Regions from separate parts of the Desulfosporosinus acidiphilus SJ4 genome, predicted to be linked through region 1. Evidence: predicted binding sites of a transcription regulator. Region 1 holds the regulator's gene; the other holds the start of a gene.
What was found. Region 1 encodes CtsR, which represses protease genes until heat stress. Its sites were predicted from a motif close to AAGGTCAANNAAGGTCAAAT; they were not measured.

Region 1 (6,578 bases):
TAAGACCTGTTCCAACATTCGTCGGACAAGCGGTAAGATACCCCTGGTTTTCCCGATAGGCAAAGTCAAGTTTTTCCTCTAAAGCATCATCTAAAGCCATTGCTAAACGATGGCTCTCCAGGAGTTGTTTCCCTGGCAGAAGTACCTGAATTCTCAAATGATCTTCTTCATTGACCATGATGGCGTATTTGTGATCCTTTGCGAGCGCCACTCCGCTGGCACCTGAGGTTCCTCCCAAACTCGGACTGATTAAATGTTTCTCAATAAGCACCTGCTGTTCAATAGTGGTCAGATTGGTCAGGGACATATATTGTAAAGATTCTTGGTCAACATTTATATCGTTAAAAACTTGAGATAAGGTTTGTTCCACCTGCCTGGCGCCTTCGGTATTTAAAACGTGCGGGAAGGGAAAGTTCTCCAAATTACGTGCCAGCCGTACTCGACTGCTGATAACAACTGGTGAATCAGATTCCACCATCCAAGCGCTGTTTTGCAGCAGCAGTTCTTTACGTGTCAAGTTGTTCCCCTCCCTTGAGCTGTTCGATCTTGCGAATTTGATCCCGGACCAGGGCAGCCTCTTCAAAGTTTTCCTGTTGAATTAAAAGTTGAAGCTTTTCCTTAAGCTTTCGTTCTTCTAACCGGCTTTTGATAGCAATTCCCCGTCTGGCTGGAATCTTACCGACATTCTGTCCCCCGCCATGAATTCGCCGGAGCAAAGGTTCCAGTTGTGTCTCAAAGGTTTCGTAACAGGTACTGCAGCCCAGCTTACCGGCTTGGGTAATTTTCGAAAAGGATATGCCGCACTTAGGGCAAACCTTCTCCGAAGGCTGTTCCGGCAATTTCGGATTTAAACCAAATAAAGCCTGAAGAAACTCCGGTACGATAACCGGATGAAAAATAAAACTGACTTCCTTGGCTTGTTTTGCACAGACTTCACAAAGATAAACTTCATGAGTCTCTCCATTTTCAGTTTTCGTTATTTGAACTTTCGCTTCTCTTTGTTGACAATGCTGACAAAGCACACTAAATCCCCCTTTAAACCAAATCGTCCCTGCTCAACGTGGTTAAAATGTTCTTCATCAAGTGAGCACGCAGCAGGTCCCAATCTCTAAACTCGCCGCTTAAAGATCCTCCCGAGAGAATCCCTTTAATCAGAGCTGCTTCTCGAGGTGTTACGATTTGTTCATCCAGCAATCGATCAACTAAGCCATTGCAGCGCTCCCGCGTAAGCTGATCACCTATTAACTGGCGCATGACCTGTTGATATTGGCCTTCCAACCCTAATCCCAAACGGATGATACGCAAGTAGCCTCCGCCTCCCCGGCGGCTTTCCACTAAATAACCCCGTTCAACGGTAAACCGAGTATCCAATACATAGTTAATCTGAGATGGAACGCAGTCAAATTCTCCCGCCAGCTCACTACGTTGTAATATAATATAACCCTCTGACGTTTGTTCCAGAATTCTTTTAAGATATTCCTCTATGCGATCCGCAAGATTTCCCATATTTGATGTACTCCTTGTTTCAATAATCTTCACATAAGCCTAACCCATTAAACATTGACCTTCCCTGACCTTCTGACTATATGATACCCATTTTTCACTTAATTTGCAAAGGCTTTTTTAAAAAAATCAAAAAAATTTGACTCGTGCCGAGCTTGAGATGACAGCTCCCGCGCATGCAAGTGAGCGAGCCTCGGATTGCGGAGTGAACGATGCGGCGCGGTGGCATGGTGGGTAATAGTACAAAAAGGCCGTCTTTTCAGACGGCCTTCAAATTCAGGAAAAACTTATTATATTCATGATTGGTGATGCTCATTTGGCAAACAAAACAAAATAAAACCAGGATGACAACGTCAAAAGGCTAATACTGGCTAGAAGCCAAACGACGGGCTGTCCTTCCAGGCACCTGCTTTCATCACTTTTCTCGAAAAACTCCGTTTTGGGAAGTTGAACCGTTTCTTCGAAAATCGGTCGTGATTGCAAGGTCAGGTCTCCCAGTTTTCTCATCCCTATCTGAGACGATGTTGAACGTGATGCCACATCCATCCATAGCAAAGAGCCCTGCAGCATCTGTTGGAGTTCTTCCGGACTCAGCCAAATATTATTATGCTCTCTCATGAACGTAAAGCGACAAATCCTTACCTCATTAAAGGACCTCGCCGGCACCTCCATATCGTTAATTTATTGCGCAAGACCCGAATCATTAATTCCTTACCTCTGCTATTCGCGCTTAGAGCAAAAATCCCTGCAATGAATGCAGGGTTTTCAGACCAAAATGTCGCTTTAACCTTTCAAAACCTTACCTGGAATTTCTCTTTGTCGCTATCTGCTCTCACAATATGACATCATTCATCTAGCGTACTCGAAATATTAACCTAACCTATCCTTACTTAATAATCAATACCGGACAATTAGCCCTTTGCAGCACTCTCTGGCTGACGCTGCCTAAGACTGACCCAGTGATTGGTCCATAGCCATGACTGCCCATAATAACAAGATCAATTCCTTCATTTTTAATCTCATCTAAGATTACAGTCACAGGGTGACCTGATTCAATTTTCTTCTTGATAACTACGGTTGAACTGTCAATACCCGTGAGAGTTGCTTCTAAGGCCAGTTCTCCACTTTGGTCCAATTGATCCTGAGTTACAGTAATCCCATATGAAATCGTATATCCCCAAAAGGCCTGGGGGGTATAACTAACATGTAAGAGTTCAATCTCAGCCTTTACGGTTTGAGCTAAGTCAATAGCAGCTTTCAGAGCACGCCGTGAAAATTCAGAGGCATCGGTAGGGACGAGAATTCTTTTAAACAATCCTATCACTCCCTTACAAAATATGGTCTTCCTTCCTTTATTATATCCTATTCTCACAACTCGCAATACGATCTATAGTTCAAGCTGGTAAAAAATTATACCAAACGACGTAGTAAAGGGTTTTTGGTTCGTATGTCGAAGTAGTTAGAAATAGCATACTATTAAAAGGTGGTTTCTTTTTTGATTTTTAAAGGTTCAGATATCCCGCGTGCTGTCGTGATTTTAATCATTGGAGGATTTATCCAGTCCATTGGAAATTCTTTGATGTGGCCGTTAAACAGTCTCTTTATGCATAATGTTCTCGGTCGAACTTTAACCGAGGCGGGCAGTCTTCTGGCCCTTCAATCTGCTGCCTCTCTCTTAGGACAATTCCTAAGCGGTTTTCTTGCCGACCGGTTTGGATATAAAAAAATGATGCTGATTGGCCTTATCGGTGCTGTTTCATCCGTAGGATCAATCGGATGCTTCCCTGTCTGGAGAGTTTATATGCCTGGCTTTATCCTCTTTGGCCTGGCCCAAGCATTTATTTTTGTTCCCCTAAATGCTCTCCTTCATGCTGTTTGGCCGGAAGGCGGCCGACGAGGGTTTAATTTGCTCTATGTTTCCAACAATGCGGGAGTTGCCATCGGAACTGCAATTGGAGGACTCATCGCTCAAGTCTCATTTCGACTGACCTTTTCCTTAAATGCCTTAGCATTTTTAATCTATTTTCTCTTAGTGTCCTTCGGTATTTCAGAGCCTAAGACGTCCCCTTCTTCGGCATCCGCTAAACGTTCTTCCTTAAGCTTGAGCAAAGACCCCGGCTTTAAAGTACTCCTTGCCTTAGGAGGCGGCATTTTCTTTGTATGGGGCGCTTATATCCAACTCGTGTCAATTCTGCCGGTAGTCATGACCCAGATAGGTTTTTCTCTCTTTTCCTACAGCATTCTTTGGACACTAAACGGTGTTTTTATCGTTACCCTGCAGCCTCTTATTAACTGGATCATCAGAACTTTCGCTCAGTCGTTTCAACGGCAGTTTTATCTCTCAGCTTTGCTGATATCCATTGGTTTCATCATTATATGGGCCAGGCTCCCCTATGCATCCTATGTTATTGCTATACTCATAATCACTCTGGGAGAAATGCTGATTTTACCGGGAGTTCCTGCAGCCTCTGCTCAGCTCGCCCCCTCGGGAAAGACCGGCGCTTATCAAGGTATCGTAGGTGGTTCCTCTGCCGGCGGGCGTATGATTGGCCCCTTTTTGGGCGGAGTGATCTTTGATTCCGGGGGAGGTTCCCACGTTTGGATGCTGGCCCTCTTTTTCATGGCTGCCTCGATGGTCATGTTTTTTCTCTATGGAAGGCTTGTGCGCCCTTTACTTGCTTCCCAAATAGATGAATTACCCTCTGTTCCCTAAATCTAGTCTCACATAGAAAACAGTTTATATTTTTGACAGCTGATAGAAACTCTTACACTCAATATCTCTTTATCCACTGGGAAGATTATTTATGATGGAATTGCGGCCTGGGCTGTCGGATCAAAAGGATTTGTCCTAGCATAGAAGGAAAATAAAAACGGGTAGTCTTCCTTCAAATGAATCATGTAATTCAGCCATTCTGAGATCAGCAAACAATAGGCTCTTTTAATATCACCAGAAAAGTGATGGAAGTCGGCCTCACTGAGTTGACTGAGATTATGGCGGCTGCTTAATTCCTCCGACAAATGGAACACTGCCCAAAGAAGTTCTGTGAAAGATTCATGTTCCAGGAGATTGGGATTCTCCAGCATTCTCAGCAGGAATTCCCGTTTTCTTAGCAGAAACGTACTCACCTCTTCCAGATCTCCGGCGTGACTATTTACCAGAATGCCCCCTGTTCCCAGCCACCGCTCCATTGCTTTGACTTTTTGCGACCAATCCTGATGTAAAATTAAGGCTGCCGTCTCCTCCCATGTCTGATCAAACCCGGAGAGCCTTTGAAGCAGTTCGACGCCCGTCTCGCTAAAAAATGCCCCAATAACCATGTTTAACTTTTTTAGTCTCTGCACTTTCTCCCTTTGACTTAATAAACTGTCCATGATAATGGTCGAGAGAAGAATATACAAAGGAAGAAAGGCAATTTGGGATAGGATTTCACCGAAAATTGCTCGTGCATCATTAAAGTAGAGGTCTTTAATAAAATAGAGAATAAAAGATAAAGCGCATAAACCAATTCCTAGGGAAATCTCCCATTTTTTCTGCCTCATAACAGCTCCTCCAAGACCTTAAGTCCTTTGTTTCACGAATCCTAAGCAGCTTTTAGCTGACGGCTGAGATTATATTCGAGGAGCTTACTTCCTCCGTGATTTTGCTCCGGCAAGCAAATGTCTGAAGGCCATAATCGGGTGCACAAATACCATTCTGGGACCTGCATAACGCATGACCTCAATCATTCTGTTGCGCATATCCGGTTTATAGCAGTGTACCGGGCATTTTTCACAGGTTGGTTTTTGATCTCCAAATTTACAGTGATCCAGACGGGCCATGGCATATCTCTCAAGTTCCCGACACTCCGGGCATAGCTCCTCTTCAGGATGATGATTACCTTTACAATATAATCTAAGCATCGTTTTTACTGTATCTCTCTGAAATTCTAAAGGCTTTGACATTATCCTCAACCCCCTTTTGAGCTACTTTCCTAAGTCATTTTATCCTGTTTTTAAGACCCTCACTTCTATAAGTGGGGGTGGGTCCTTCGTAAACTTCAGTGGGGTAGAGTCCCCACCTGAAGCCCCGATGTTCAGCTTTAGCTGAACGAGTTCACTTCAAGCTTTAAATTGTCATGGTTCCTTTATTAAGTTGAGGATTTTCGGATGAAGCTATTCCCCTAAGGTCAAATTACCTTTCTATTTCTGCCGGCTAAAGAAATCTCTATTAAGAACCCTTATATTAATGGCGGCTCCATGCCAAACTGACTCCAATCCTCCCGGGCAGGTCCATATATTCCCGGTACCTTCAAACCTGCTTGTCTCATTAAAACGGTCATTTGCCCGCGATGATGAATCTGGTGATTAACCAAAGAGTCTAAGACCATAGTAATTGTCCAGTTCTCTCCATACATATTCCGCACTTCCAAGAGGGTTTGATCATTCCATTGGTCTATAATTCCCATTTTCATCTGCTTATTGACATTCACATAATAATTAACGATATCATTGACTGAATTCGGAACCGGAGCATCCTCCTTAAAATCCTCAAACGCTAAACCGGTTTTAGACATCATCTCAGGAATCGTTGTAGCAATATGCCATGCTAATCGTCCAAGAGTACGATCCTCTTTGGTAACTCTTTGTTCCAGTGAATTATCCGTTAAGGCCTTCAAAATCCGCAGAGTTGATTCGGATTCTTTCTTCCAAGTCTCTAAAAATACAGCAATGGACGTAAACATACATGTTCCTCCTCGTTATTTGTATTTATTCTAATATTATCAGTTGTCCAAAGTATGGTCAATGAACGTTCATGGATAACCCTATGGGAATTTCATATACCCTAAAACTTCAAAACGGGATGCTGCATAAATGCAGCACCCCGCTTGGTCTTTTTGTACTATGTTCAGACTTAGCTGAACGATTCATTGAAGAACTTAAAACCTATATTATTTGCTCTCGTAATATTTGCGCAGGTTGGCAGCGACTTGCTCGGGATCAACTTTATGGGTTGCAACCCCGGTATCCATAGCTGCTTTGGCAACTGCAGCAGCAACTGCAGGTCCTACACGCAGATCAAAGGCTTTTGGTATTAC
Region 2 (6,578 bases), 2.0 Mb from region 1:
AGATTTCTGAGTAAATCGATTTGTATCAAAGGACATTGGCGCACTCTCCTCTCTAGTACTGTTAAATGATGTCAAGAATTAAAATTTAAGTTATACCCCGTTTTTGAGCTAATTCACGCAGCGTATCAAGTTCTTGCTGGTTGAGATTATCCGGCAGAATAATTGACAATTCCGCTAAAAGTGAACCATATTGCTGAGGGTTTTCAAGTTTCGGCATCCCTTTTCCTTTCAGGCGGAATTTTTTACCGCTTTGTGACAGGGGAGGAATTTTAAGCAGTACTTCCCCGCCGAAAGTAGGAACCCGCACTTCTCCGCCTATGACAGCCTTATAAAAGTTTAAGGGCAGTATAACTTTTAAATCATCTCCGTCCCTTATAAAACGTTCATCCGGGCTAACTGTAATGTTTAAATATAGATTACCTGCCGCACCGCCCGAAATTCCCGGGCCTCCTTGACCGGCCAACCGCACTTTTGAACCCGTCCGTACTCCCTTGGGAATTTTGGCTTGAATTTGTTTTTCACCGGTTCTTATGACTCTTGTCGTACCATGATAAGCTTCTTCAAGAGTCACTTGAACGTCGACTTCTAGATCCTGTCCGGCGCGAGATCTTACTCCTGCTCCTCCAAAGCCATAGGACTGACCGCCTCCGAACAGAGTCGAGAAAAAGTCTGAAAAACCTTCTGACCCGTAAAATCCTCCGGATCCGCTTGAACCCCCGAACATTTGAGCAAACTCTTCAGGAGACATTGAATAGGTCTGATGATTTCCTTCTCCTGGATGGGCTTGCCAACGGCCCCAATCGAAATCTCCGCGTCCACCGCGTTTCTGCCATTGTTGATAATCCTGCCTCAGTTCATCGTACTTACGCCGTTTCTCTGGATCACTAATTGCTTGATAGGCTTCGCTGACCTCTTTGAATTTAGTTTCCGCAGTTTTATCTCCGGGATTAACATCCGGATGATACTTCTTTGCCAGCTTTTGATAGGCTTTTTTTATCGTTTTATCATCCGCATCAGGGGAAACCCCCAGGCATTCGTAATAATCTTTAAAATCCATTGTCTCACCTCAAATACGCTATCTGTTAGTGGATGATGATTTATAAGTTTGGGAGATATTGGCTTTATTTTTCCTTGACAATTAGATTATATTCTCTTTTTTCATAAAGGTCAATAATGGTCAGAGTTTATTTGATCTTTCATATCTTAGTGCAAAAAGGATAGGCTTTGGAAACAAATCCAAAGACCTACCCTTTTTATACTATCACCAATTATAACCTTCGGTTGTACAACCAGCCGCTGGCCATGGATGGCCGAGTGTCTCTGGAGCCAAGGATGGCGAGAAGAGACCGCTGGCCATGACGATAAGCGGATGAGCTTATCGCCACACTGCGACTCCTTACCCATACTCCTGCAGTGTGGATTGGCCGAGTGTCTCTGGAGCCAAACACACCCACTGCAGATGATCTAAACTTAGTGCAAATCTAATCAAACATCCCATATACATAGACTTTTTGGATGGATAGTGAATTTAACCGGCGTTTGACCCGGTTGTTCTCCGTCAATATCTAAAAGTGCTTTCTCCGCCGTAGTGATCGAAACCGAACCTCCACGTTGTTCTGAAACACCAGGAATCTTCAGATGTTCTCCTTTATAGATTTTGGGTATATTTCTTAATAACATCCAAGCAGAAAAATCGCCTAAGCTAATGACGTCAAACAGGCCATCATCAATTTCTGCGTTGGGCGCGATCATCATACCTCCGCCGATATAACGTCCATTTGCCACCATGATGCTGTTTAATCGTCCCTCGATACAGTACTTGTCGTCTATTTTACAACGCATCGTTTTATTACGATAACGGAAAATACTTACCATGGTACCTATTAAAAATGATATCTTCCCTCCCAGCAATTTGCTTTGCCGGTTAACCCGATTGACTGTTTCTCCTCCCAGTCCGATATCGGCGACATTTAAAAAATATCGATTTCTAGGCTGTCCATGATCATCCAGAAATTGTACTTCCCCTACATCGATTGTGCGTTTCCTACCCTTCTTGAGAATCTCAATAAAACCTTCAATTCCCCTTGATATAGAGAGAGATCGAACAAAATCACCGCCCGTTCCATGGGAAAAAAGGGCTAATTCAGCATCTGGATTGATTAAACAGCCATCAATGAAGAAGCCATTAACTACTTCGTTAATCGTTCCGTCTCCCCCGACAGAAATGATCCGAGTATACCCTTCGTGCAAAACCCTCCGGGTTATTGACGTTGCATCACCTGGTCCCAAGGTGTAAGCAAAATCAACGGTATATCCTTCCTGCTCTAGACGCTGCAAAAATTTCGGCCACCGCTTTCTTGTGCAGCCATTTGCTGACTGAGGGTTGACAACGGCAAACCAAACATCGTTATTTATCATCAGGAATTCTCCCTTATGTCTAATCCCGGGCTGCGAAATTATTTGCTAAGAGAATTCGACACTTAACGGTTGAAATCCTTTACCAAAGAAGGAGAGTCTTTAACCCTATATGATAGAGCTACACTCTCCTCCTGAATTCATAAATTCTATTGAGCTCGTATCAAGGAAATGCGGTTCATTACCTCTTCCTTAACTCTTCCGAGAACCTCCTCAGCTACTGGCTTAGAATCTGCTTTTATCGAAAAATAAAACTTTATTTTGGGCTCTGTTCCTGAGGGGCGAACCATAACGAAGCCGCCTCCGACAAAAGAAAACCTCAAAACGTTAGACCGCGGTAATAATAGCGGATAGGACTCACCGGTTATGAGATTTTTACCAATACGTTGTTCATAATCATCAATTTTAACGATCTGAATACCACAAAGTTCACGTAGTTCCACCTTTCGCAGGGAATCCATAATCCGAAGAATTTCGTCGTGCCCTTGATGTCCTTCTAAAGTCAAGGATTCTTGGGAATCAAGATAATAACCTAACTCTTGATAAATACTTTCCAATACCTCAAATAAACTGCGATGTTCAACATTTTTATAATAAAGCGCCGCTTCCGCCATGAGAACTGAAGCGATGACTCCATCTTTATCGCGGACGAAATCTCCCGCAAGATAACCATAACTTTCTTCAAAGCCAAATTGAAATTTACCCCAGCCGCCATCTTCCATCTCTTTTTCCTTTTCAGCGATGAATTTGAAGCCAGTCAAGACATTCTCAACTTTAACCTGAAAATAACGGGCAACATCATCAGCCAGATCAGTGGAAGCTATTGTTTTAATGATTGCTGCATTTTCGGGGAGAATTCCTAAATCTTTTTTCTGCGAAAGGACATAATAGGTTAACAATACTCCAATCTGATTGCCCGTAAGCTGAATATATTCCCCACTTTTGTCCTTCAATACAACACCCAGACGATCAGAATCAGGATCTGTCGCTATAAGCAACTCGGCATTAACCTTCTGTCCATATTCACGGGCCAAATCAAAGGTAGATGGTATTTCCGGGTTGGGATAAGGAATCGTGGTGAAATCGGGATCCGGAAGTTCTTGCTCTTTAACTACGGTCACAGAACTGAAACCCATCTCAGCCAAGGCTCCGCGGACAAGTTTATTCCCTGCGCCATGAAAAGGAGTATATACAATCGAAAGATCTTTGCCATACCGTGCATCAAGCTGTGTATGAAGTGCCAATTCTTTTACCCTCGAGAGGTAAACATTATCAAGTTCTTCTCCGATCATCAGAAGAAGACCTTTTCCTATCGCCTCGGCAGCAGGCATTGGTTCGATGCCCAGCCAACTTTCTCGAGCTTCGATTCGTGCAAGAATTTCATCCGCCTTGGCAGGGGGAACCTGTCCCCCATCTTCCCAATAAACTTTATACCCATTATAAGCCTTTGGATTGTGACTTGCCGTGACAACGATTCCCGCCAGAGTGTGAAGTTCTCTAACCGCAAAGGAAAGCTCTGGTGTAGGCCGCAAAGCATCAAACAGATAGACTTTAATTCCATTTTTGGCAAGAATCAAAGCAGCTTCGAGAGCAAACTCTGCAGAGAACCTTCGAGAATCATAGGCAATAGCAACTCCACGGTTCATCCCCTCGCTGCCATGATCGCAAATATATTCCGCTAATCCTTGGGTAACTTTGCGAATGACATACTTGTTCATTCGATTCGTACCGGCGGCCATAATTCCCCTTAAACCACCTGTTCCAAATTCTAAATCCTTATAAAAACGATCCTCAATTTCGTGTTGATCGGTGAGTTGCCTTAATTCCTGACGTGTTTCCTCATCAAAATAGGAATTTTCTGACCATATTTGATATTGATCCTGGAAACTCATACTCTAAAATTCCTCCTTCAATTCTCTTTGCTTGCGTAATATCTTTTCAAGTGAGTATAACACACACCCAATAGGCAGAACAACTTAACTCATCAATGTTCAACTCAATTGATCAAAAACACATCATTTTATTCCCTGAATGCAAAAGCGAGCATCTTATATAGTTATTATATAAGAAACTCGCTTTCAATTTCTGGTTTTCAAGAATGCATTCTCTTCGAGGTTACAATTAAGGATTCGAATTCGGGCCAAAACACCGCTCCCTTTCGTAACTGCTTATCCTTTTTGATGAAGAGGTCTCTCAGTTTGATCGGTCTTAATTGATTCAAGACCGATAGATTCCAAGATTGCGTTGATCATTAGCTGCTCTTTTTTCGTCATAAAAATCTCCTTTCTTAACAATTGATTGAATATTTAATGTTTTTTAATTATAGCGCTGTTTTTACGCCATTTCAAGTAATTTGCAAGAAATACATCAAAGTAATTAATTGAAAACAACCCAAAATTTTCATTAAATGACCGGACTCTATCATTATATGATTGAGGAAGAGAATTATGCCAGTTCCATGCACATTTCATACTGTTGGGCGTGAGAGGGGATCCCATTCTGGTGAAGATAAGCAACGATATAATCTTCCGGTTGATTAAGAAGGGAAAATCCCTTCTTCAGAGTTGTTAAAATCGTTGAGATTATTTCCTCAGCACCCGTATTATTAGAACTCCATACATCGAGTATTGGCGCATTCTTCTGTCTTACAATCAGAATCCCTGCGGTACCGGAAGAATTAATAAAAGCCTTGGCATTCCCATAGCGTTCTAAATAGTTTTGCCGACGCTGCCAAGCAGGATTAATAGATGCCTGCCGGCGGTTCTCAAAATACTCAGACATTAATAGTTGCTTAAAAGGCATGATCGTGGATGGTTTTGACGGAACAGTGATTCCGGAAGCAGTTCGGTAGATGTGAAGTTGACGTAGTTTCTTAAAGCCAACAGAACCATAAACCTTTTGAGCAGGATTTTGGACCATAACTTCCAAATATAATCTTTTCAAACCAATACTTTCAGCTCGTTTTATCTGGGACTCCATTAACGGTTCAAAAAGCCCCCTACCCCTGTATTGAGGCTCAATACAAGTTCCTGCAATCCAACCTTCAAAATTATCGACAGCTAATAAAGAAAACCCTACAACATGATCATGTGAATAAAGAGCAATAGAATTTGCCAGGTCAACCTTACCTAAACCCAGCCAAAATTTCATCTGTTCATAACTATAAGTCATATCATAGTAGTATCCTTGCCAACAGCGATTCCAGATTTCCACCATTTCAGACAATTGAATCTTTGCTAAGGTAATTATTTTTAGAGATTCCATAATTCAAAACTCGCCTTTACTTATCTTACTCTAACCGCATCTTGTTTCAGCGTAAAACTTAACTAATTATTCTTTAATAAATTGATTTCGGTGAATAAGCTGATATTATAGTTAATGGTAATATTTGTTTCGCAAAATAGCAACTATTTCAGCATAGAAAGGCGGTCCTCACCATGCTAAGATCGATAATTACAGAGGAAGAGGTTCAATTTGCCAGCGAACTTCTAAAGTTCGTTGAGGAAAGCCCCTCTTCTTTTCATACCGTAGAAAGTATAAAAAAATTATTATTGCCATCCGGCTTCCAAAGCTTAAATCTCTCGGAAAAGTGGTCACTCATCCCTGGCGGAAAATATTTTGTCACTCAAAACAACTCGGCAATCATAGCCTTTATAATTGGTTCGGGAGAACCGGAGGACGATGGTTTTCACTTAATTGGAACACACACAGATAGTCCGACGTTTCGAATTAAACCATTACCCGAAATGTCAACTGAAGGATATATAAAACTTAATGTTGAAACCTATGGAGGTCCGATTCTTAATACCTGGTTAGATCGTCCTCTTTCTTTAGCCGGTCGAGTCATCTTACGGGGACCTTCAGCATTTTCCCCTCAAATTAAATTATACTGCAGTGAAGACCCTTTGCTCATTATTCCTAATATAGCCATCCATTTGAATAAAAAAGTAAACGAAGGTGTTGAATTAAACAGACAAAAAGACCTTCTTCCTTTGTTATCTCAAATCCAAGAGAATTTGCAAAAAGAAGGAGCACTTATTGAACATTTGGCAGATCATTTCCAATGTCTCCAGAAAGATATTTTAGATTTTGACCTTTTCCTTTATGATAAACAACCCGGGTGCTTTGTAGGTTTGCAGCAGGAATATATTTCCTGCGGGCGA

Region 2: the regulator CtsR is predicted to act here: its motif matches at 1,164-1,183, upstream of DESACI_RS14245 (DnaJ C-terminal domain-containing protein).

What each region holds. Positions count from the first base shown of each region.
Region 1 is NC_018068.1:228,985-235,562, reverse strand. It holds gene DESACI_RS01175 (protein arginine kinase) at 1-517, opposite strand, end outside; gene DESACI_RS01170 (UvrB/UvrC motif-containing protein) at 507-1,022, opposite strand; gene DESACI_RS01165 (CtsR family transcriptional regulator) at 1,036-1,506, opposite strand; gene DESACI_RS01160 (hypothetical protein) at 1,816-2,121, opposite strand; gene DESACI_RS01155 (universal stress protein) at 2,390-2,818, opposite strand; gene DESACI_RS01150 (MFS transporter) at 2,999-4,216, shown strand; gene DESACI_RS01145 (hypothetical protein) at 4,306-5,043, opposite strand; gene DESACI_RS01140 (nitrous oxide-stimulated promoter family protein) at 5,128-5,445, opposite strand; gene DESACI_RS01135 (DinB family protein) at 5,721-6,224, opposite strand; gene DESACI_RS01130 (NAD(P)-dependent malic enzyme) at 6,432-6,578, opposite strand, start outside.
Region 2 is NC_018068.1:3,138,128-3,144,705, forward strand. It holds gene clpB (ATP-dependent chaperone ClpB) at 1-36, opposite strand, end outside; gene DESACI_RS14245 (DnaJ C-terminal domain-containing protein) at 86-1,057, opposite strand; gene DESACI_RS14250 (diacylglycerol/lipid kinase family protein) at 1,486-2,418, opposite strand; gene DESACI_RS14255 (phospho-sugar mutase) at 2,565-4,307, opposite strand; gene DESACI_RS14260 (GNAT family N-acetyltransferase) at 4,861-5,679, opposite strand; gene DESACI_RS14265 (M18 family aminopeptidase) at 5,853-6,578, shown strand, end outside.